3 regions of the Luteibacter sp. 22Crub2.1 genome follow, and region 2 is predicted to be linked to each of the others. Evidence: predicted binding sites of a transcription regulator. Region 2 holds the regulator's gene; each other region holds the start of a gene.

Region 1 (7,924 bases), on a different contig from region 2:
AAGTAGAAGCGGCCGTTCTCGAACAGGAACTCGAACGTACCCGCGCCGCGGTAACCGATGCGGAGGCAGGCGTCGACGCAGACCTTGCCGATCTCGGCGCGCATCTCCGGCGTGATGCCCGGTGCCGGCGCCTCTTCCACGACCTTCTGGTGACGGCGCTGCATGGAGCAGTCGCGTTCGCCGAGGTGGATGGCGTTGCCCTGGCCATCGGCGAGTACCTGGATTTCCACGTGGCGCGGATTTTCCAGGAACTTCTCCATGTAGACCTGATCGTTGCTGAAAGCCGCCTTGGCTTCCTGCTTGGTCATCACGATGGAGCTGGCAAGGTGCGGTTCGGTGCGCACGACGCGCATGCCGCGACCGCCGCCGCCGCCGGCCGCCTTGATGATGACGGGATAGCCGATCTCACGGGCGATGCGGATGTTTTCTTCGACATCGTCGCCCAGCGGGCCGCCCGAACCGGGCACGCACGGCACGCCGGCGGCCTTCATGGCACGGATCGCCTCGACCTTGTCACCCATCAGGCGGATGACGTCGGCCGTGGGGCCGATGAAGACGAAACCGGACTCCTCGACCTGCTCGGCGAAATTCGCGTTCTCCGAGAGGAAGCCGTAACCCGGGTGGATCGCGGCGGCGTCGGTGATCTCGGCCGCGGCGATGATGCGCGGGATGTTGAGGTAGCTGTCGACCGAGGGACCCGGGCCGATGCACACCGATTCGTCGGCCAGGCCGACGTGCTTCAGATTGCGGTCCACGGTGGAGTGCACCGCGACCGTCTTGATGCCGAGCGCGTGGCATGCGCGCAGCACGCGCAGCGCGATTTCGCCGCGGTTAGCGATGACGACCTTCTCGAGCATGGGTCTGGCCTCAGGCGATGACGAACATCGGTTCGTCGAATTCGACCGGCTGACCGTTCTCGATCAGCACGGCGACGACGGTACCGGCCACATCGGCCTCGATCTGGTTGAACATCTTCATGGCTTCGATGATGCCGAGCGTCTCACCGGCCTTGACCTGCTGGCCGACGACGGCGAACGCCGGTGCGCCCGGGGTCGAAGCGGAGTAGAACGTGCCGACCATCGGCGCCTTCACCACGTGACCGGCCGGAAGGCCGGACTCGGCGGGCGCCGCCGCGGGTGCCGAGGCAGCCGCGGCCGGTGCCGCTGCCGCGGGAGCGGCGGCCGCCGGAGCCGGCGCCGCATACATCGGCTGAGCGACCGCGGTGCCCTTCGGCACGCGGGACAGACGGACGACTTCTTCGCCTTCCTTGATTTCCAGCTCGGCGAGGTTGGATTCCTCGAGCAGGTCGATGAGCTTCTTGATCTTGCGCAGGTCCATGGGGCAACCCTTAGTCGGTGGTGGAGGTGCGGGCGCCGTCTGGCGCGCCGCGAAGGGGAATTCAGGCGGCGGGCACGGCCAGCCGGAGAAGTGCGGCTTCGAGCGCCAGGCGGTAGCTGTCGCCGCCGAAACCGCAGATCACGCCCGCGGCGATGTCGGACACATAGGAGTGGTGCCGGAACGCTTCACGCGCGTGCGGATTGGACAGGTGGATCTCGATGAACGGGATTGCCACGCCGGCCAGCGCGTCGCGCAGGGCGATCGAGGTATGCGTGAAGGCGGCGGGGTTGATCAGGATCCAGGCCACGCCTTCGTCGCGGGCCTGATGCACCCGGGCGATCAGCTCATGCTCGGCATTGGACTGGAACCAGCTCAGGTCGTGCCCGGCCGCCTGTGCGCGGCCCTGCAGCGAGCTGTTGATGTCGGCGAGCGTCTCGCGCCCGTAGACCGACGGCTCGCGAACGCCGAGGAGATTGAGGTTGGGTCCATGAAGGACAAGGATCCTGGCCACGCTTCACCTGTGCCGTAGGTCCGGAAATCCGGAACGCCGCGCAGTGTGCGCCTGTCCCCCGGACTTGTCCAGTTCGGTGAAGATCGACGCAGTTCGCTGGAGATCGCGACTTTCCACACGCTCCCGTATGGTCTTGGCTAGGGCTCGGGGAACAATGCCCGCCATCCGTCGTGCCCCAGCTTGTCCAGTGTGGCCATGTTGGCCTCGAAAATACTGGCCGCCTCCGGAAACGCGGCGACCGCCCGGTCGATGCTGGCTTCGCGCAGCAGGTGCAGGGTCGGGAACGGCGACCGGTTGGTGTAATTGGTGATGTCGTCCGGTGCGGTGCCCTCGAACTGAAAGTCCGGATGAAAGCTGGCCACCTGGATCTCGCCATCCAGCGAGAGCTCGGCGACCGTTTCGTCGGCGATCTCCAGGAATTCGTTGAAGTCCATGAAGTCGCCGAGGACGCGCGGGTGAATCAACAGCGTGGTGTCGATCGTCTCCGGATCGCTGTCCCGCAGGCGTTTGAGTTCCCGCACCAGATCGTCATGCAGTTGCAGGGGCTGCTCCGCCTCGCTGACGACGAAGCGGATCTGGCCCTTCCTGTGCACGGCCTTGGCGAACGGGCACAGATTGAGGCCGATGACGGCACGTTCGAGCCAGCGACGGGTCGCATCGATCGCCTGGTCGTCTGAAAGCGGGGCATCCATGGTGAAGTTCTCCGGGAGATCTAAGGCGCGAGCCATTCGTCGATCTCGGCCGCGCTGAAGCCGCCGAGTTTGCGCCGCAGGATACGCCCGTCGTCGCCGATGAGGATGCTGTAGGGCAGAACCCGCCGCGTATTGCCGAAGGAGAGCGAGCTGCCGGGGGCGTCGCTGTCGACCAGCAGCACGGGGTAGTTCACCGGGCGCCCGGCGAGATAGCGTGCCGCGTCGGCGTCGGTGTCCTCGGCCACGCCCAGAATGGCGACCGTGCGACCGTGGTCGCGGTCCGAGGCGGCGCTCAGGAGTGGCATCTCACGCCGGCAAGGGGCGCACCACGAAGCCCAGAAGTTGATCAGCACGCGCCTGCCTCGCCATTCGGACAGGCGATGGGGCGTGCCATCGATAGCGACGTAGGTGACGTCGGGCGCCACATCGCCCACCTCGGCCACCGTCATCCCGTCCGGGGGCGACGGATTGGCGCGGCGGTGCTCGACATACAGGCCGGCCGTGGCCCCGGCGATCGCCAGGGCCACGATCCAGAAGGTCGGGCCGCGTGTCACGAGCCGGGCGCGGTATCGAGCGCCTTCGCCACGCCGTCGTAGGTCAGGACGGTGGACAGCTTCCTGCCGTCGCCGCCACCCTTCGGATAGACGACGTACAACGGCACGCCTACCGAGTGGAACTGCTCCAGATACGCGGCGATGGGCGCATTGACGTCGGTCCAGTCACCCTTCATGTAGACGGTGCCCGTGCGCTTGAGCAGGTCTCTGAACGCGTCGGTGTCCAGCACGGCCTTTTCGTTGGCCTTGCAGGTGATGCACCAGTCGGCGGTCATGTCGACCAGTACCGGCGTGCCCGCGGCACGAAGTTCCGCGAGCTTGGCGGCCGAGTAAGGCACCGAGCCGTCGCTGGCCGTGGCGGTGGTCGTTGCGGCGGGAAGTCCATGCACCGTCCACAGCGCGGCCATGGCGCCGACAGCCAGTACGGCGGTGAAGACCCATGAGAGCGCGCTACGACGGCTGCGGCCGTACCACCACAGCGCCATCGCCAGCAGTACGCCGCCTGCCAGCACCAGCGCCGTCGCGTCGGCACCACGCTGCTTGGTGAGTACCCACAACAGCCACACCGCGGTGAGGTACATCGGGAAGGCCAGTGCCTGCTTCAGCGTTTCCATCCAGCGGCCGGGGCGCGGCAACAGGCGGGCGACGGCCGGCACGAAGCCGATGAGCAGGAAGGGCAGGGCAAGGCCCAGGCCGAGTGCCAGGAAGATCAGGAAGGCGATCGCCACCGGTGCCGCGAAGGCGAAGGCGATAGCCGAACCCATGAACGGCGCGGTGCACGGGCTGGCGACCACCACGGCCAGCACGCCCGTGAAGAAATCGCCCGAGGCGCCGGAGCGCGAGGCGAGGCCGCTGCCGATGTTGCCCAGCGAACCGCCGATCTCGAACACGCCCGACATCGACAGGCCCACGGCGAGCATGACGTAGACCAGCAGGCCGATGGCGACCGGCTGCTGGAACTGGGCGCCCCACTGGATCCCGTGGCCGGCGGCACGGATGCCGACGATGATCACGCCGAGCGCGGCGAAGGCGACGAGCACGCCGGCGGTGTACCAGAGCGCGTGCTTGCGCGCGGCAGCGGGGCTTTCGCCACTCTCCAGCACCGTGATCGCCTTCAGCGACAGCACGGGCAGGACGCAGGGCATGAGGTTGAGCACCAGGCCGCCCAGCAGGGCGAGTCCGATCGCGGCGATGAAGCCGACCGGCGCATCGGAGGCGGCGGGCGTCAGGCCGGCTGGCGGCGGGGTGGGCGCCACCTCGGCCGGGGCGCTGGCCGGAGGCGCCTCGGTGGCGCCGCCGATCGTGGCCGCGTGGGTGGCGAGATCGATGCTCACCCGGCGGGTCATTACCGGGTAGCAGATGCCGTTCTCGAGGCAACCCTGATAGGCCACGTCGACATCGACCTTGCCGCTCTTGCCCGCGCCGGTGAGCGGCACCGGCACTTCGACCTGGTCGAAATAGACGATGGTGTCGCCGAAGTGCTCATCGTGATGGGCGGTGCCACTCGGCCAGTCGGGCTCGCCCGCGCTGACGCCGGCAGGCGAGACCACCTTGATTTCGGTCTTGTCGCGGTAGAGGTAATAGTCCTTCGGCATCGTCCAGCGCAGCAGCAGGCTGTCGCCGCCCTTGACCAGCGCCTCGAAACGGAAGGCCTGGTCGGCGGGCAGTGCCTGGGCTTCGGTACCCGGCAGCGAAGCCGGCGCCCCCAGCAGCGAAGCGCCGCCGGCAGCGGCTGGCGGCGCGCTGGCGGGTGCCGCGGCCGGGATGGTCGACGGGCCACCGATCGTGAGCTTCAGGTGCTCGGTGTTCGGCGGGTAGCAGATCTTCGGCTCGACCTCGTGGCAGCCCTGGTACTGGACGTCGAGCGCGAGCGTCTTCGTCGCGGCGTCGGCGAGCGTATAGGGCACGGTCGCCTCGATCTCGCCGTGGTAGATCTCCACGTCGCCGAGGTATTCGTCGTGCTTTTTGAGGCCGTCCGGGAGGGTCGGCTGGCCCAGCGTGGCGCCGGCGTCCGCCGCCTTGATCCTGATCCGGCCGCGGTAGAGGTAATAGTCGGGCGCGATGGTCCAGTGCAGCCTGACCGAACCGGGCTGGCTCGCGTCGGAGGTGAGATGGAAGGCCTGGGTGACCGGCAGCAGGTCGTCTTCGGGATCCTGCGCGAAGGCCGGGGAAACGGCGAGCAACAGGCCGAGGGAGGCGACGAGGTTCCGCGCGAGGCGGGATAGCGGCGACATGGGGCTCTCCAGTAAGGCGTTGGTCATTATGACCGGGCAAACTCCAGCTGGCTTGCATCGGCGCCGGATGCTTTTTTGCACCGCGGCCCTTGAACGGTCCGCCGCCGCCGCCATCTGTCGACCATCCAGATAGTTCTTCCGATCCCGGGGCTGTTCTGGCTAAAATTCTGGCACTCACCCTGGGCAAGTGCTAACAGGGTGGCCTAAATTCCTTTCCCGTCAAACACATGTTTGGAGAAGTCATGAGCAAACTGCGCCCGCTGCACGATCGCGTCATCGTCAAGCGTCTCGAAGAAGAGCGCGTCTCGGCCGGTGGCATCGTCATCCCCGACAGCGCCACCGAGAAGCCCACCCGCGGCAAGGTCATCGCCGCCGGTACCGGCCTGCTGCTCGCCAGCGGCCAGCTCCGCCCCATGGGCGTGAAGGAAGGCGACGTGGTCCTGTTCGGCAAGTACGCCGGTCAGGAAATCAAGGTCGACGGCGAAGAGCTGGTCTTCCTGAAGGAAGACGACATCGTGGCGGTTCTGGAAGGCTGAGCCCCGGCTCGCCCCGTTCTCCCGACTTTCTCTACCTAACTATTCAAGGATTCAACGATCATGGCATCTAAAGAAGTCCGCTTCGGCGAAGACGTCCGCGCCCGCATGCTGAAGGGTGTCAACACCCTCGCCAACGCGGTGAAGGTCACCCTGGGTCCGAAGGGCCGCAACGTCGTGCTCGAGAAGAGCTTCGGCGTCCCGACCGTCACCAAGGACGGCGTCTCGGTCGCGAAGGAAATCGAGCTCGCCGACAAGTACGAGAACATCGGCGCGCAGATCGTGAAGGAAGCCGCCTCGAAGACCTCCGACGTGGCCGGTGACGGCACCACGACCGCGACCGTCCTCGCCCAGGCGTTCATCCAGGAAGGCCTCAAGGCCGTTGCCGCCGGCATCAACCCGATGGACCTCAAGCGCGGTATCGACCAGGCCGTCTCGGCCGCCGTCGGCGAGCTGAAGAAGCTGTCCAACCCGACCGCCGACGACAAGGCGATCGCCCAGGTCGGTACGATCTCGGCCAACTCCGATGCCAACATCGGTGACATCATCGCCACGGCGATGGGCAAGGTCGGCAAGGAAGGCGTGATCACGGTCGAAGAAGGTTCGGGCCTCGAGAACGAACTCGACGTCGTCGAAGGCATGCAGTTCGATCGCGGCTACCTGTCGCCGTACTTCATCAACAACCAGCAGTCGCAGCAGGTTGAGCTGGACGACCCGTTCATCCTCATCCACGACAAGAAGATCTCGAACGTCCGTGAGCTGCTCCCGGTGCTCGAGGCTGTCGCCAAGGCCGCCAAGCCGCTGCTGATCGTCGCCGAGGAAGTCGAGGGCGAAGCCCTGGCCACGCTCGTCGTCAACACGATCCGTGGCATCGTCAAGGTCGCCGCCGTCAAGGCGCCGGGTTTCGGCGATCGTCGCAAGGCCATCCTGGAAGACATCGCCCAGCTGACGGGCGGCACGGTCATCTCCGAGGAAGTGGGTCTGGCTCTGGACAAGGCCACCATCAACGACCTGGGTCGCGCCAAGCGCGTCGTGATCACGAAGGAAAACACCACGATCATCGACGGTGCCGGCGATGCCGAAGGCATCCAGTCGCGCATCAAGCAGATCAAGGCGCAGATCGAAGAGACCTCGTCGGATTATGACCGTGAGAAGCTGCAGGAGCGCGTTGCCAAGCTTGCCGGCGGTGTTGCCGTCATCAAGGTCGGCGCGGCGACGGAAGTCGAGATGAAGGAAAAGAAGGCCCGCGTCGAAGACGCCCTGCACGCCACGCGCGCAGCCGTCGAAGAAGGCGTGGTCCCGGGCGGCGGCGTCGCCCTGATCCGTGCACTCAAGGCGCTCGAAGGCCTCAAGGGCAAGAACACGGACCAGGATCTCGGCATCGCGATCACCCGTCGCACGCTCGAGGCTCCGCTGCGCGCCATCGTCACCAACGCCGGTGAAGAAGCGTCGGTCATCGTCAACCAGGTCAAGGCCGGTGAAGGTAACTTCGGTTACAACGCCGCCACCGGTGAGTTCGGTGACATGATCGCCTTCGGCATCCTGGACCCGACCAAGGTCACGCGTTCGGCCCTGCAGTTCGCGGCCTCGGTCGCCGGCTCGATCATCACGACCGAAGCGGCCGTGACCGAAGTGCCGAAGAAGGACGACGGCGCCGGCCACGGTGCCCCGGGTGGCATGGGCGGCATGGGTGGCATGGACTTCTAAGTCCCCGCCTTCCGGCTCGCTGTACGAAAGAGGCCCCGCTTGCGGGGCCTCTTTTTTTTGCTTCGATGTGAGTCAGCGCCGTTGGCGGTTCAGTACGCGATGGTCGCCGATGTCGGCGTCGTGCTCAGTCCGTAATTGCACTGCGGATCGATGCCCGACGTATCGCTACCCTGCCACGGCGGTGACGCTACGCGCTGGTTGTTGCGGTCGTAGACCTCGATGTCATGGAAGGTGATCGGTCCTCCGGGATACTGCCCGCACGTCGCGACGCTGTACACCTCGAGCACACCACCAAAGACCCAGGTCAGATCCGCATACGGATTGGTCGTCAGCGAGCTGGTCTGGCCCGTGGTCG
Region 2 (7,924 bases):
CTTGTTATGAGCATGGCCAGGCCCGCGCCACGCCAGCCATGACGGAAGGCGAAGAAGAGCACCGGTGCCAGTGACAGCACGCGGGCGAACTGCGGCTGCGGAGAATACTCGGCCAGGGTGATCAGGATGGCCAGCGAGGGCAGCATGACGAGCAGGCCGTCGAGCAGGAGCTCGGCCATGGACGACTGCGTGGGGCGCTCGCGAAAGACGAGGATCATCACCGGCACGACCAGCAGAACGCCGAGGTAGTTACCGAGCAGGTCGCTGCCGAAGGTGGTGCCCAGCATCTCGACCGGCGCGGCCGGGTGCAGCGAGGCCATCATGGCGGCGTTGCCGGCGGTGGCGACCGTGGCCGTCACCATCGCCGAGAGCAGCAGGCGGGCGACGTCTTCCGGGGTGCCCAGGCTGGCGTGCAGGTGGGCGCGGCGAAGCAGCCAAAGGCACGCGGCCACCATCAGGGGCTCCGGCGCGTCGCCGAGCAGAAAGCCGGCGCCGCCGATGGGCAGGCCGCTGCGCCATTCGCAGATCATGCTGCCGGCGAGTTCCGCGCCGAGGATCCAGAACCAGTTGCGGGTGCGGGTGAGTAGCAGCGCACCGAAGCGCAGGCCAAACGGCAGCACCCAGTAGGGCTGCTCGGTAGGCCAGAGCATGATCCAGATCGCCGCGTAGGCGAGCGCTAGCAGGGGACCGGCGAATCGGGAAGGCGCGTGTAGTCGCATGCCCGAATGTTACACGGCGGATGTGCCGCCCCGACGCTCGGCGTCGCCCATACGCACGCGTCGGGATTGCCTGTTACATTCTGTGCATGCCAAGAATCGCTCTTGTAGATGACCATGCCATCGTCCGTGAGGGTTTCAAGCGACTCATCGAGCTTGAACCCGATCTGGACGTCGTTGCCGAAGCCCGCAATGCCGACGAGGCTGTCGATGCGGTCACCCAGCATCGCCCCGACCTGGTGGCGGTGGATCTGTCGCTTCCCGACGGTAGCGGCCTCCCGCTCATCGAGCATCTCGCGAGTATTTCGCCCGGGATGAAGATCGTCGTGCTGAGCATGCATGACGGCGAACCTTACGTTTCCGAGGCGCTGCGTCGCGGTGCGCGCGGCTATGTGACCAAGGGTGTCGCGCCCGAAGAACTCGTCGCCGCGGTGCGTTCGGTCCTTAGTGGTGAGCAATATCTCAGTTCGGATCTGCGTCAGCGGCGCTCGGGACGGCCTTCGGCGGATCTGGATCCGTTCAGCCGCCTGACGGCACGAGAGCGGGAGGTATTCCTCTTACTCGCGGCGGGGCGCGCGCCGAAACAGGTCGCGGCGGAACTGGGGATCGGGCAGAAGACGATTTACATCCACCGGGCGGCGGTGATGAACAAGCTCAATGCCGGGTCGGAGCTGGACCTTTATCGGATGGCTCAGGAGCGGGGGCTCATCAGGACCTGACGGTCACCCCTGAGCCCGATCCAGCATTTTCTTCGCGTGCGCCCGCGTCTCTTTCGTAATCTCGACGCCACCCAGCATGCGCGACAGCTCGTCACGACGGCCGGACGCATCCAGCGGATGGATACGCGTACGGGTCGAATCGCCGTCGCTCTCCTTGGCCACGCGCAGGTGTGAGTGACCTTGCGCCGCCACCTGGGGCAGGTGGGTGACGCAGAGTACCTGCACCTTTTCGCCCAGCGCGCGCAGCTTTTGGCCGACCACCTCGGCGACGGCACCGCCGATGCCGGTATCCACTTCGTCGAAGATCATGCAGCCGATGTTGTCGTTGCCCAGCGTGGCGACTTCGATCGCCAGACTGATGCGGGCGAGTTCGCCACCCGAGGCCACCTTGCGCAACGGGCGTGGCGGCTGGCCGGGGTTGGCGCTGACCAGCAGTTCGCAGCGCTCGCGGCCCTGCGGATCCGGGTCGTCGCCCTCGGCCGGTTCGAGCGACACTTCGAGACGGCCGCCGCCCATGCCCAGCTCACCCATCAACGCGGCCACCGTGGCGCCGAGTCGGCCTGCGGCGTCGGCGCGGGCTTTCGACAGCGACGATGCGGCGTCATCCCATGCCTTGCGCAGACGATCGCGCTCGCGACCCAGACGGTCGAGCGCATCCCCGGCGCCTTCCAGTTCCGCAAGGCGCTCGCGGACTTCCTCGGCCTTGGCCGTCAGTTCCTCGATGGGCAAGCGGTAGCGGCGGGCGAGGTCATGAAGGTGCGTGAGGTGGGTGTCCACCTCGGCCAGCCGTTCGGGATCCAGTTCGACATCCTGCGCGTAGCGGCTCAGGCCGTCGACGGCTTCGCCGACCTGAATCTGGGCGCTGTCGAGCAGCTCCAGGGTCGGGACGAGCGAGGCGTCCAGCTCGGCCAGGCGCGACACCTCAGCATGGGCGCGCAACAGGGCGCGGCCGACAGCGAATTCGCTTTCGCCGTCGAGGATTTCAACGACGCCATTGGCGCCCTCGGCCAGCCGGCCGGCATTGGCCAGCCGGCGATGCTGGGCTTCGAGGTCTTCGAGCGCGGCGGGCGCGAGGGCCCAGCGGTCGAGTTCTTCCAGTTCGTGGGCGAGCAGCTCGATCTGGCGCTCGCGGTCATCGCCGCCGGACAGCGTACGAATGCGCGCCACGGCGTCGCGCCAGGCTTTGGCCGTGTCGCGGACGCTCGTCTGCAAGACCTCGTTGCCCGCGTAGGCATCCAGCAAAGCCATCTGATGCTGGCGCGAAAGCAGGGCCTGGTGCTCGTGCTGGCCGTGGATCTCGACGATCAGCGAGGCCAGCGCCGACATCTGGGCGAGGCTGGCCGGGCGGCCGTTGATCCAGCCGCGCGAGCTGCCTTCGGTGCGGATCACCCGACGCAGCTGGCAGGTCTCGCCATCGTCCAGTTCTTCCTGGCGGAGCCACTCGGTGGCTTCGGGCAGGCCGGTGAGGTCGAATTCGGCGGCCAGCTCGGCGCGGTCGCTGCCGGCCCGGACCATGCCGCTGTCCGCGCGGGCGCCCGCCAGCAGCATCAGGGCATCCACCAGCAGGGACTTGCCCGCGCCGGTCTCGCCGCTGACCACGGTAAGGCCCGGACCGAAGGCAATCTCGGCTTCTTCGACGACGGCGAACTGGCGGACGTAGAGCGACGTGAGCATGAGGACCAGGCGGCGGATGGAATCGCGCCGATTGTAGCGGGAGGCGAGTCGCATAAGCCGAGACTTGCAAGCGAGGCGGCGAGACCTTATTGATAGCGCGAGCTTCCAACCCCTTTCCCACACCAGCCAGGCGCATGAATCCGTTCTCCGGTCACGACATCGATGCACGAGCGCGCCGGCTGCTGCGGACCCTCATATCGCAATACCTTTCCGACGGTGAGCCGGTGGGCTCACGCACGCTGGCGCGTTCGTCCGGCCTGGAAGTGAGTCCGGCGACCATCCGCAACATCATGGCGGACCTGGAAGAAGCGGGCCTCGTGGCATCGCCCCACACCTCGGCGGGGCGTATTCCGACGCCGCGCGGCCTTCGCCTGTTCGTCGACAGTCTGCTCGAACTGAAGCCGCTGCCGCGCGACGACATGGCTCGCCTGCAGGGCGGGCTGCCACCGCACCAGACGACCACGCGCGACCTGCTGGGCAACGTCTCGAACCTGCTTTCGGCGATGACCCGCTTCGCCGGCGTGGTCACGGTGCCGCGCCAGGGCGATTTTCCGCTGCGCCACATCGACTTCGTCAATCTGCCCGACGCCCGGGTCCTCGTGATCCTGGTGTTCTCGGACAACCAGGTGCAGAACCGGGTGGTTCAGCTGGCCAGGCCGCTGGATGCCACGGAGCTGGAGCAGGCGGCCAACTATCTCAACGCTCAGTTCGCCGGCTTCCGTCTGGCGGACATCCGGGCGCACCTCGCCACCGAACTGCGCGAGGCCGGGGGCGAGCTCAATCGCCAGCTGGCCAGCGTGGTGGAGCTGGCCACCGCGTCGTTCACCCCCGTCGAGGATGCGGACGACGTGCTGGTGAGCGGTCAGACCAATCTGATGGGGTACTCGGAGCTGGCCGATATCGAGCGGCTTCGCGACCTCTTCGACGCCTTCCAGCAGAAGCGCGATCTGCTTCAGCTGATGGAAATGTGCGTCCAGGCGCCCGGCGTGCGCCTGTTCATCGGCGAGGAATCCGGTTTTTCCGCCCTCGACGGGTGCAGTATCGTCACCGCCACCTACGGCACCAGCGGCCGGATGCTGGGCGCGATCGGAGTTATTGGACCGACGCGTATGGCATATGAGCGGGTGATTCCCGTGGTACAAGCCACGGCCGGACTGCTCAGTGACGCCTTGAATCGCGCCGCGGCGACCTCATAAACCGGCACGGGAGGCGGGTTTAGTATTTCCCGCGAATGTTCGGCCCTTCCCGAGGGAGGGCCGTGAAGCTGACATTTGGAGTAACCATGCAGAACAACGATCCCCATGCGCCGGATCAGGCGCAGGACGGCGGTGTCGACGAGAACGGCGCACAGTCCGAGCTCGACGCGCTGAACGCCCAGCTTGCCGCGATGGAAGTCGAGCTGGCCCAGGCCCGCGAGACGGTCCTGCGCGAGAAGGCGGAGATCGAGAACCAGCGCCGCCGCATGCAGCGTGACCTCGACCAGGCCCGCCGTTTCGCCAACGAGAAGCTGCTGGGCGACCTGCTGCCGGTGTACGACGGCATCGCGCTGGGCCTGGCCAATCAGACGGCCGACGCGAAGACGCTGCGCGAGGGGCTGGAAATGTCGCTGAAGCAGCTGGAGAAGGTGACCCAGGCCAACGGCCTTTCGGTCGTCGACCCGCTGCACCAGCCGTTCAACCCGGAGCATCACCAGGCGATCAGCTCGGTCGAATCGAACGAGCACGCGCCGAACACCGTGGTGGCCGTGGTGCAGAAGGGGTTCGTCCTGAACGACCGCCTGTTGCGTCCGGCTCTCGTGGCGGTGGTTCGCGACAACTGAACCAAACCCCGTCCGGCGTCGGTTTCGCGCCGCGGGGAGTCTCACCAGATATTGAATCGATGGGGCACACCCCCATTTTCCAAACCAGTCGCGGCCGCGGGGGCCGCTTAGAAATACGGAGCAACTTCAATGGCCAAGATCATCGGCATCGACCTCGGTACGACCAACTCCTGCGTCGCAGTGATGGAAGGTTCGACCGCGCGCGTTATCGAAAACGCTGAGGGCGATCGCACCACGCCGTCCATCGTCGCTTTCACCAAGGACAACGAAGTCCTGGTGGGTGCGCCGGCCAAGCGTCAGAGCGTCACCAACCCCAAGAACACCTTCTACGCGGTGAAGCGCCTCATCGGCCGCAAGTTCACCGACGCCGAAGTCCAGAAGGACCTCAAGCTGGTTCCGTACGGCATCGTCGCGCACGATAACGGCGACGCATGGGTGCAGACCGCCGATGGCAAGAAGATGGCCCCGCAGGAAGTGTCCGCGAAGGTCCTCATGAAGATGAAGAAAACCGCCGAGGACTTCCTTGGCGAGGCCGTGACCGAGGCCGTCATCACCGTGCCGGCCTACTTCAACGACAGCCAGCGCCAGGCCACCAAGGACGCCGGCAAGATCGCGGGCCTCGAGGTCAAGCGCATCATCAACGAGCCGACCGCTGCCGCGCTGGCCTACGGTCTGGACAAGACCTCGACGGCCGACCGCAAGATCGCCGTGTACGATCTGGGCGGCGGCACGTTCGACGTGTCCATCATCGAAATCGCCAACGTCGACGGCGAGAAGCAGTTCGAAGTGCTCTCGACCAACGGCAACACCTTTCTCGGCGGCGAAGATTTCGACAATCGCGTCATCGATTACCTCGTGGAAGAGTTCAAGAAGGAGCAGGGCATCGACCTGCGCCAGGATCAGCTCGCCCTGCAGCGTCTGAAGGACGCCGCCGAGCGCGCCAAGATCGAGCTCTCGTCCGCGCACCAGACCGACGTCAACCTGCCGTACGTCACGGCCGACGCGACGGGTCCGAAGCATCTCAACATCAAACTGACCCGCGCCAAGCTGGAGTCGCTGGTAGAAGACCTGGTCAAGGGCACCATCGATCCGTGCCGCACGGCGCTGAACGATGCCGGCCTGAAGATCTCCGACATCAACGAGGTGATCCTCGTCGGTGGCCAGACCCGCATGCCCAAGGTCCAGGAAGCCGTGAAGGACTTCTTCGGCAAGGAAGCGCGCAAGGACGTCAACCCGGATGAAGCCGTCGCCGTCGGCGCCGCGATTCAGGGTGGCGTGCTGGGCGGTACGGTCAAGGACGTGCTGCTGCTCGACGTGACCCCGCTGTCGCTCGGTATCGAGACGATGGGCGGCGTGATGACCAAGCTCATCGAGAAGAACACCACGGTGCCGACCAAGGCCTCGCAGACCTTCTCGACCGCCGACGACAACCAGACCGCCGTGACCGTGCACGTGCTGCAGGGCGAGCGCGAGCGTGCCAATGCGAACAAGTCGCTGGGCAAGTTCGACCTCTCCGGTATCCGTTCGGCACCGCGCGGTCAGCCGCAGATCGAAGTGACCTTCGACATCGACGCCAACGGCATCCTGCACGTGTCCGCGAAGGACAAGGACACCGGCAAGGAACAGAAGATCGAGATCAAGGCCGGTTCGGGCCTGTCGGATGACGAAGTCGCACGCATGGTCGCCGACGCGGAAGCCAACCGCGAAGAAGACCGTAAGTTCCACGACCTGGTGCAGACGCGTAACAAGGGCGACCAGCTCGTCCATGCCACGCGCAGCCAGCTCAAGGAGCACGGCGGCAAGATCCCGGCCGAGCAGCTCGCCAGCATCGATGGCGCGGTGTCGGAACTCGAGAAGGCGCTGACCGGCGAAGACAAGGACGCCATCGAGGCGAAGATCACCAACCTGGAGCAGGTCGCTCAGGCGCTGTCCGCCGCGGCTCAGTCCAGTGGCGGCACGCAGGACACCGCGCAGCAGTCGGCACCGGGCGGCGGCTCGGCTCAGCCGGATGACGTGGTGGACGCCGAGTTCACCGAGGTCAAGGACGAGAAGAAGTAATTTCGTCCTGTAGAGCAACGGCACACCGCGGGCCCGGCGCCCGCGGTGTGACAACGGTTAACCGGCACGATCGCGTCGAAGGGAAACCTCTCGGCGCGTTCGTCCGTCCAGGGAAAGCAAGCGTGTAATGAGCAGCAAGCGCGACTACTACGAAATTCTCGGTGTCGAGCGCACCGTGACCGAGGGCGACCTCAAGACGACCTTCCGTCGCGTGGCGATGAAGTACCACCCCGACCGCAATCCGGACGATCCGACTGCGATCGAGAAATTCAAGGAAGCCAAGGAGGCCTACGACGTGCTGTCCGATGCGCAGAAGCGCGCGGCGTACGATCAGCATGGCCATGCCGCCTTCGAAGGCGGTGGCTTCGGTCGTGGCGGCGGCGCCGGTTTTGGCGACGTCGGCGATATCTTTGGCGACATCTTCGGCGACATCTTCGGCGGTGGCGGCGGACGCCAGCGTGCGCGTCGCGGTGCCGACCTGCGCTACATGATGGACCTGGATCTCGAGGAAGCCGTCTTCGGCGTCGAGAAGAAGATCGAGATTCCGACCCAGGTCAATTGCCATCACTGCAACGGTAGCGGTTCGGAAGACGGCAAGGTCTCCAAATGCAGCACCTGCGCCGGCCATGGCCGCGTGCGCATGCAGAACGGCATCTTTTCGATTCAGCAGGCTTGCCCGACCTGTCACGGCTCCGGCCAGAAGATCGACAAGCCCTGCAAGAAATGCCACGGCGAAGGCCGTCTGGAAGAAGAACGCACGCTGTCGGTGCAGATTCCGGCCGGCGTCGACAACGGCGACCGCATCCGTCTGACCGGGCAGGGCGAAGCCGGCCCGGCCGGTTCACCGTCGGGCGATCTGTACGTGGAAGTGCGTGTGCGCGAGCACGCAATCTTCCAGCGCGATGGCAGCGATCTGTATTGCGAAGTGCCGATTCGTT
Region 3 (7,924 bases), on a different contig from region 2:
GCCGTCCTCGCTCAGTTCATCCGGTACGCGGGCGATGTTGCCGGCGACGCGCCGGCCATGGGCGTCGAACAGGCCCACGCGCATGAAGCCCTGGACGTCGACCGCGCTGGCCGTCGCCACCGTATCTGGAAGGTTCCGCGCGTCGGTGCCTTCCAGATAATGGATGCGTGCGACCAGCATCTGGTCGACCACGCGCGACAGGTAGCGTGACGCCTCCCACTGCACCACGCCAAGCAACACGACGCACCAGATCGCGAACAGCGCCCCGTAGATGAGGATCAGTCGTGAGGTGGCGGAACGCCAGGCGTCAGTCAGCGGGCGCAAGGAGATACCCCGATCCACGAACGGTACGAATCAGAGGCGCCTGCCCCGTGCCGTCGATCTTGCGGCGCAGGCGTCCGATATGGACGTCGATCACGTTGGTGCCCGGATCGAAATGGAATCCCCAGACGTGCTCGAAGATCATCTGCCGTGTGACGACCTGACCGGCATTGCGCATGAGGAATTCGAGCAGGCGAAACTCGGTGGGCAGCAGCGTGAGCGGCTGACCGCCGCGCAGCGCGTTGTGCCTGACCAGGTCGAGTTCGAGGTCGGCGACACGCAGGCGGGTTTCGTTGGCGGCGGGCCGGCGACGACGCAGCAGCACTTCCGCTCGCGCGGCCAGTTCGTCCGGTGAAAACGGCTTGGTCAGATAATCGTCGCCGCCGGCGCGCAGACCGCGCACGCGTTCGTCGACATCGGACAGCGCGCTGATCATCAGCACAGGCGTATCGATACGTCGCTCGCGCAGCGCGGACACGATGTCGATACCGTCCATGCCGGGAAGCATGCGGTCGAGAGTGATGATGTCGTAGCCATCGGCCAGCGCGCGGGTCAGCCCGTCGCGGCCATTGGCCACCCACTCGGCCGTCAGGCCGTGAGCGCTCAGCTCCGCGACGATGTCGCGAGCGGTGACTTCATCGTCTTCGATGACCAGTGCCCTGGGCATCCGCTTGGACTCCTGACTCAAAGGGGAAACGGAAAACGGCCCCACGAGGGGGCCGCTCCGGATCTTACGCCGAACGGGGCACTCAGGCCGCGATGGCGACGCGCATCTTCTTCATCGCGTTCGCTTCGATCTGACGGATACGCTCGGCGGAAACGCCGTACTCGTCCGCAAGATCCTGCAGCGTGGCCTTGTTGTCTTCCGCCAGCCAGCGACGCTGGATGATGTCGCGCGAGCGGGCATCCAGGTTGCCGAGCGCCGACGACAGCGCGCCCATCTGGTTGTTGCTCGCGTCTTCCTCGGCGAGGTTGTCGTACGGGTCGGCGCCTTCGTCGACGAGGAAGGCGGCCGGTGCCGGCTTGTCGTCGTCATCGGCATCGGCCGGAGCTTCGAAGCCCACGTCACGACCCGACAAACGCGATTCCATCTCGCGGACGGTGGCTTCCGGGACACCCAGGTCGTGAGCGACGACACGGACTTCTTCGGCATTCATCCAGCCCAGGCGCTTCTTGCTCTTGCGCAGGTTGAAGAACAGCTTGCGCTGCGCCTTGGTCGTGGCGACCTTCACGATGCGCCAGTTGCGCAGGATGAACTCGTGCATCTCGGCACGGATCCAGTGCACCGCGAAGCTCACCAGGCGAACGCCCTGGTCCGGGTCGAAACGCTTGACCGCCTTCATCAGGCCGATGTTGCCTTCCTGGATGAGGTCCGACAGCTGCAGGCCGTAGCCGTTATAGCCGCGGGCCACATGGACCACGAAACGCAGGTGGGACATAACGAGCTGCTTGGCGGCGTCAAGATCGGCGTCGTCACGGAAGCGGCGCGCCAGCGACTGCTCCTCGTCAAGGCTGAGCACCGGGATGCGATGAACCGCCGAGATGTAGGAATCCAGACTGCCAACGACGCTCGGGAGCCCGTAGTTACGGGTAACGAGTGCTTGGGACATGTGTGGAACCTCCTGAAAGTCTGTATGCAGATTAGCAGTCCCGATGTGAGAGTGCTAAGTCAGCCCGAAGTTCATCGGTTAACTGTACGCTATGGTACAGAAATACCCCCGGCGTGTCCAGAGTCGGTGCCGGGGTGTTCAGGAGGCAGACGGCTCCCCGGCCGCGAAAACGCGGCGCCAAGGGCGTCTACGGCGGCTATGTGTCCGCCGTTGTTACAGTTATTGGGGCTTGAAGCTGACTTTAAAGGGCGGAGACCAAAGCGGCCTTTGGCGGCAGCGACCAGTCGATCGGCGCCTCCCCGCGCGATTCGAGGTACGCGTTCGTGTCAGCGAAGTGCCCACAGCCCAGAAAACCGCGATGCGCCGACAGCGGCGACGGATGCACGCTGCGCAGAACTTTGTGGCGCCTGGCGTCGATCAGCTGGCCCTTCTTCTGGGCATGGCTACCCCAAAGCAGGAAGACCAGGCCCTCGCGCTCGCCGTTGAGGGCGTCGATCGCCGCATCGGTAAACCCTTCCCAGCCCTTGCCCTGATGCGATGCGGCCTGCCCCGCTTCCACGGTGAGCACCGCGTTGAGCAACAGGACGCCCTGATCGGCCCAGGGCGTGAGGCATCCGTGGTCGGGGCGCGGTATACCGAGGCTGGCCTCGATCTCCTTGAACATGTTTTGCAGCGAGGGCGGCACGCGGACGCCGGGCCGCACCGAAAAGCTCAGGCCGTGCGCCTGTCCGGGACCGTGATACGGATCCTGGCCGAGGATCACGACGCGTACGCGATCGAAAGGCGTGTGCGCGAACGCATTGAAGATCTCGGGGCCGGGCGGGTAGATGACCTTACCCGCCGCCTTCTCCTCGCGCAGAAATGCCGACAGCGCCAGCATCTCCGGACGATCGAGGTAATCGCCGATCCGCTCCTTCCACGATGCTTCCAGCTTGACCCGCTCGTTCAACCTTCCGCCCTTTCACGCAGGTGTAGCGCCACCCGCAACTGGAACAACAGCTTCGTGATCAGCAACTTTTCTTCCACCGGCTTCTCGACGAGATCGTTCGCGCCGGCGCGCAGCAACGCGGCCTGGTTCGCGGGGTTTTCGTCGCCGGTCATGATCAGCGTGGGCAGCTGCCCCTTGCCGTAGCCGAACTCGTTGCGGATACGTTCCACGAGATCGCCACCGGTGAGTTCACCCTTGAGGCTGACGTCGGTAAGAACGATGTCGGCGCCCATGTCGCCGCGGGCCTTCGCCTCGTGCAGGTACACGATGGCGTCTTCGGCACTGATCACGTGGTGCACCGTCAGGCCGTACTTTTCCATCATGCGGCGCGTGGCCAGGGCGACCACACGACTGTCCTCGACGTAAAGCACCTCGCCCTCGGCACCGCCTTCCGGGCGCACGTAGCCACGGATGAATTCGGCCAGCGCGCCGAAGCCCAGTGACTTGTCGAAGTAGTCGGTGACGAACTCGCCGAGTTCCCGCCGATGAAGACGCTCTTCCACGTCGCCGGAGACGACGACGATCGGCATGTAGATCTGCGGCGCGGATTCGCGCACGAAGCGTGCGATGTCCAGACCGTCCATGTCGGGCAGCCGCAGCGCCACGGTGACGAAGTCGAAGACCCCTCGCTGCAGTTCGGCTTGCGCCTCCGCGCCGGTGGAGACGCCCACGATCTCGACGCCCGGCACCTCGGCGCTGACCACGCGCGAAATCAGCTGGCGGACGACCTTGGAGCCGTCGACCAGGAGAATCCGCGGCGCCGCGCCGGCAACGCCTGAACCGATGTGAGTCGCCACCCCAAATCCCCTTGTCTAGACCGCCGCGGCGCGACGGATCTGTCGTGCACTCACCAGACGGGCACCCAGCCAGCCGAGCAACGCGGCGGCGACGGGTACCGAAAGCAACAGCCACGCGGGCAACCCGCCGAAGCTCACACTGCCATCGTACGCGGCCGCAAGACGTCCCACCGGGCCGGCCATCGCAAGTTCGAGCACGACGGCCAGCACCACGGCCAGAACGCCGGCAAGAAACCCGAGCCAGATGCCCGCGTAGAGATAAGGACGGCGAACGAAGGGACGGCTGGCACCGATAAGCAGCAGCACACCGATCTCCGCGCTGCGGCTCTGGATATCGACACGAATGGTGTTGCCGACCACCAGAAGGGCCGCGACACCCAGCAAGGCCGCCAGCAGGCTCACCGCCCGCGTACCCACGCCAAGCAGCGCGTCGAGACGCTGGCGCCATGCGCCGGTGTCCTGAACCATGTCGACGCCCGGCGTGGCCTTCATCGCATCGACCAGGCGTCCGGCATCGTCAGCCGCCAGACCCGGCCGGGGCTGGACCGAGAGGACGTATGGGAGCGGATTGACGTCGAGGGACTGCAGGGAGCCGGAAAACCCCTGGACTTCGGCGAGCTCATCGAGCCCGTCTTTGGGCGTGCGAACGACGACGTCCGCCACTTCCGGGCGCCCGCGCAGCGCGGAGGCGGCGGTTTCCGCCATGGCCGCGTTCTGGCCCGGCTTCATGAAGGCGCTGATGGACTGGTTGCGGCCCAGCGCGTCGCCCATACGCTCGACGTTGCCGAGCAGGAGGTAAAACGCGAGCGGCAGAGCCAGGGCCACGCCCATGACGGCGACGGTCAGCAACGTGCTGAGCGGCCGGGCCGCCAGACGGCGCCAGCTGATCGACAGGCTCCAGGCGTGATGCTCGCGCCAGGCGCCGACCTTGCGCCCTTCGCTGCGCTGGGTCTTCGGCGGCTCCGGCGGACGACGGGATTCGCGAACGGTATTCATACGACCTCCGTCGCAGGCACGTCGGCCACCAGCTTGCCGTGGTCGAGTACGACCACCCGCTTCTTCATTCGCTTGATCAGCATGAGGTCGTGGCTGGCCACGAGGACGGCCGTGCCGACCTGCTGGAATTCCGCAAAGAGGGTCATGATTTCCATGGCCAGCTGTGGATCGAGGTTGCCCGTCGGTTCGTCGGCAATCAGGACCGCCGGCTTAGCGACGATCGCGCGCGCGATACCGACGCGCTGCTGCTCACCCGTGGACAGCGCCTCGGGCAGCTGTTTTTCGTAGCTGAGCAGGCCGACCTTTTCCAGAGCGGCGCGCACGCGACGCGACCGGTCGGCCGGCGCCACGCCGGCGATCACCAGCGGCAGTTCGACATTGGCGAAGACCGTGCGATCCAGGAGCAGGCGGTGATCCTGGAAGACCATGCCCAGCTTGCGGCGGATGCGCGGGATATCCGACGAGCGGACCGTGTTGAGTTTCTGGCCGTCGAGGGTGACGACGCCGTTGGTCGGCCGTTCGATCATGGCCAGCAACTTGAGCAGGGTGCTCTTGCCGGCGCCGGAATGGCCGGTAACGAAGGCCATTTCACCGGCCGCGACCTGGAACGATACATCGGTAAGGGCCTGGTGACCGCCCTCGTATCGTTTGCTCACCAGATCGAAACCGATCACCGCATTACCTGTTGGCCCGTTGGACCCCAGAGGATAAGGGATGTCGGGTGGGTTGTGCGGGGTGGAACGTGCCGGGCATGTGCCGGACGGGATGCAGGAGCGCGCGCGGGCGCGCTCCTGCCGGTCGTGGGTTTACCGGCCGCCGAACAACCGGCCGATGCGGCGGAAGAAACCGACCTTCTCATGCGTATGCGGTGCAGGCGCCGGAGCGGCAGCGGCAGCGGCCGGGCGGTTCGCTGCGACCTGACGCGACGGGCGGCTGCCCTGACGCGACTGACCATCCGCGTGACGCGACGGGGCGGCTGCCTTCGGGCCTGCGGCCTGATCGGTGGCGCCGCTACCCTCGACGGTCTCCACACCCTCACGCGCACCGCGGCCACGACCGCCACGGCGGCGGCGACGCTTTTTCGGGGCGCCGTCGGCAGCGATGGCCTCGGCAGCGGCCGGCAGCTCCTCGACCGACTCGGCAACGATCACGGTCTTTACCGGGACCTCCGTGGAGGCGGCGGTGAAGCCACCGACCGGGGTGTCCTCGCGCGGCGGGCGCGGGCGACGCTCGCGGCTGCCGGAGCGCTCGCCCGAGCGGGAACCGCCACGACCACCCTCCCGACCGCCACGACCGCCCTTCTCCGGCGGTGCGCCGCGCGTCGGGATGTGACCGCCCGTATCGTTCGGATCGTCGACTTCGTCCTGCACGCCGTCGGCGCGCGGGCGCGGCGCCGGCATCACCAACATCTTCGCTTCGATCGAGGCGGTCGGAATCTTCTGGTTGATGTACGTCTCGATGTCCGGAAGGCCCATCGCGTAGAGGTCGCAGGCGAAGCTGATCGCGTCGCCTTCAGCGCCCAGGCGGGCCGTACGGCCGATGCGGTGCACGTAGTCCTCGGCATCCTGCGGCAGGTCGTAATTGAAGACGTGACTGACGGCGGGAATATGCAGACCGCGCGCGGCGACGTCGGTCGCCACGAGCATGTCGATCTGGCCGTCCTGGAAACGCTGCAGCAGCTTCTGGCGCTTGACCTGCGGCACGTCGCCCGAGATGGCGCCGACACGGAAGTTGTGGCGCTTGAGACGATCGGTGATGCGCTCGGCGGCGGCCTTGGTGTTGACGAAGATGATGCTGCGCTCGGCCTTGGTCTCTTCGAGCAGGTTGAGCAGCAGCGGCATCTTCTCTTCCTTGGACGGGAAGTAGACGACCTGGCGGACGCGGTCGGCGGTGACGTTTTCCGTCTCGACGACCAGCTTTTCGGCCTCGTGCATGTGCTCGTAGGCCAGCTCCAGCACGCGATGGCTCAGCGTGGCGGAAAACAGCAGCACCTGACGCTGCTCGCGGGCCGGCAGGCGGCGGAAGATGAAGCGGACGTCCTTGATGAAACCAAGGTCGAACATGCGGTCGGCTTCGTCGATGACCATGACTTCGACCGAGCCGAAGCCGAACACGTCCTGCTTGTGGTAGTCGAGCAGGCGACCCGGCGTGGCGATGATGATGTCGCAGCCGTCGCGCAGCTGCTGGCGCTGCTTGTCGTAATCGACGCCGCCGTAGATGAGCGCGCTGCGCAGACCGGTGGCCTTGCCGATGGTCTGGAAGTCCTTCTCGATCTGGATGGCCAGTTCGCGCGTCGGCGCGATGATCAGGGCGCGCGGATCCGCGTCGCGGCGGTTGGGCGCGGCCGGATGCTTCAGCAGGCGGTCCATCAGGGCGACCAGGAAGGCGAAGGTCTTGCCCGTGCCCGTCTGCGCCTGACCCGCTACGTCACGGCCCGTCAGGGCGAGCGGCAGGGTCAGCGCCTGGATGGGCGTGCAGCGGGTGATGCCGGCGGCGGCAAGGCCCTGATGGAGAAGCGGATGAAGGTCGAGGTTTTCGTAGAAGACGTCGGTGAGAACGGTTTGGGACATAGGTATGGATGGCCTGGCGTCTCGTCGCGCGGAGGCGCGACGGCATCCCGGCGGCCGGGCGGGCCCCGGGACGGTGGGTGATCCGGCCGGCGTCACGGGAGAGTCGGGGGCGGCCAGGTGTCAGTCCGGCGGCCAGACGACGCGCCCGGCGCACGATGGCCGGAGGCGGCGGCGCGCGACCCGACGGTTCCCGCTGGCATAGGTGAAGAGGCTTGAAACGATTAACCTTTTCACCTATGTCAACGGAAACCATCCCGTCGGCGCCCTTGAATCGCTTGAATCGCGCCCCTAGTTGCGTTGGAATGAGGGCCAGCGGCTGCAATGGCCAAGACCTTCGGTTCCGGTTGGACCCGCGACATGAGGCTCCTTAGTGTAGCCGATGCAGGCGTCACGGTCGTCAACCCCCTATTACCCCCATTCTGGAGATCACGGTGAGCGAAAAGATCACCCATACGAGCGACTCTGCCTTCCAGCAGGAAGTCCTCGATTCCGACACCCCGGTCCTGCTCGATTTCTGGGCCGAGTGGTGCGGCCCGTGCAAGTCGATCGCTCCGGTGCTCGATGAACTGGCCGGCGAGTACGAAGGCAAACTGAAAATCGTCAAGATCAACATCGACGAAAATCAGCAGACGCCCCGCCAGT

The links. Region 2 encodes HrcA, which represses chaperone genes, less so after heat shock. Its sites were predicted from a motif close to TTNGCACTCNNNNNNNNNGAGTGCNAA; they were not measured.
Region 1: the regulator HrcA is predicted to act here: its motif matches at 5,497-5,523, upstream of B5X73_RS02020 (co-chaperone GroES).
Region 3: the regulator HrcA is predicted to act here: its motif matches at 1,963-1,989, upstream of rpoH (RNA polymerase sigma factor RpoH).

What each region holds. Positions count from the first base shown of each region.
Region 1 covers NZ_FUYT01000002.1:36,888-44,811, forward strand. The annotation lists gene accC (acetyl-CoA carboxylase biotin carboxylase subunit) at 1-857, opposite strand, end outside; gene accB (acetyl-CoA carboxylase biotin carboxyl carrier protein) at 868-1,338, opposite strand; gene aroQ (type II 3-dehydroquinate dehydratase) at 1,400-1,849, opposite strand; gene B5X73_RS02005 (DUF1415 domain-containing protein) at 1,987-2,541, opposite strand; gene B5X73_RS02010 (TlpA family protein disulfide reductase) at 2,562-3,095, opposite strand; gene B5X73_RS02015 (protein-disulfide reductase DsbD family protein) at 3,092-5,329, opposite strand; gene B5X73_RS02020 (co-chaperone GroES) at 5,572-5,865, shown strand; gene groL (chaperonin GroEL) at 5,926-7,569, shown strand; gene B5X73_RS21235 (hypothetical protein) at 7,659-7,924, opposite strand, start outside.
Region 2 covers NZ_FUYT01000014.1:61,159-69,082, forward strand. The annotation lists gene B5X73_RS15240 (MASE1 domain-containing sensor histidine kinase) at 1-719, opposite strand, end outside; gene B5X73_RS15245 (response regulator transcription factor) at 806-1,435, shown strand; gene recN (DNA repair protein RecN) at 1,439-3,109, opposite strand; gene hrcA (heat-inducible transcriptional repressor HrcA) at 3,244-4,305, shown strand; gene grpE (nucleotide exchange factor GrpE) at 4,392-4,928, shown strand; gene dnaK (molecular chaperone DnaK) at 5,058-6,986, shown strand; gene dnaJ (molecular chaperone DnaJ) at 7,114-7,924, shown strand, end outside.
Region 3 covers NZ_FUYT01000013.1:17,088-25,011, forward strand. The annotation lists gene B5X73_RS14220 (sensor histidine kinase) at 1-324, opposite strand, end outside; gene B5X73_RS14225 (response regulator transcription factor) at 308-988, opposite strand; gene rpoH (RNA polymerase sigma factor RpoH) at 1,071-1,931, opposite strand; gene ung (uracil-DNA glycosylase) at 2,173-2,880, opposite strand; gene B5X73_RS14240 (response regulator) at 2,877-3,716, opposite strand; gene ftsX (permease-like cell division protein FtsX) at 3,732-4,712, opposite strand; gene ftsE (cell division ATP-binding protein FtsE) at 4,709-5,386, opposite strand; gene B5X73_RS14255 (DEAD/DEAH box helicase) at 5,519-7,282, opposite strand; gene trxA (thioredoxin TrxA) at 7,714-7,924, shown strand, end outside.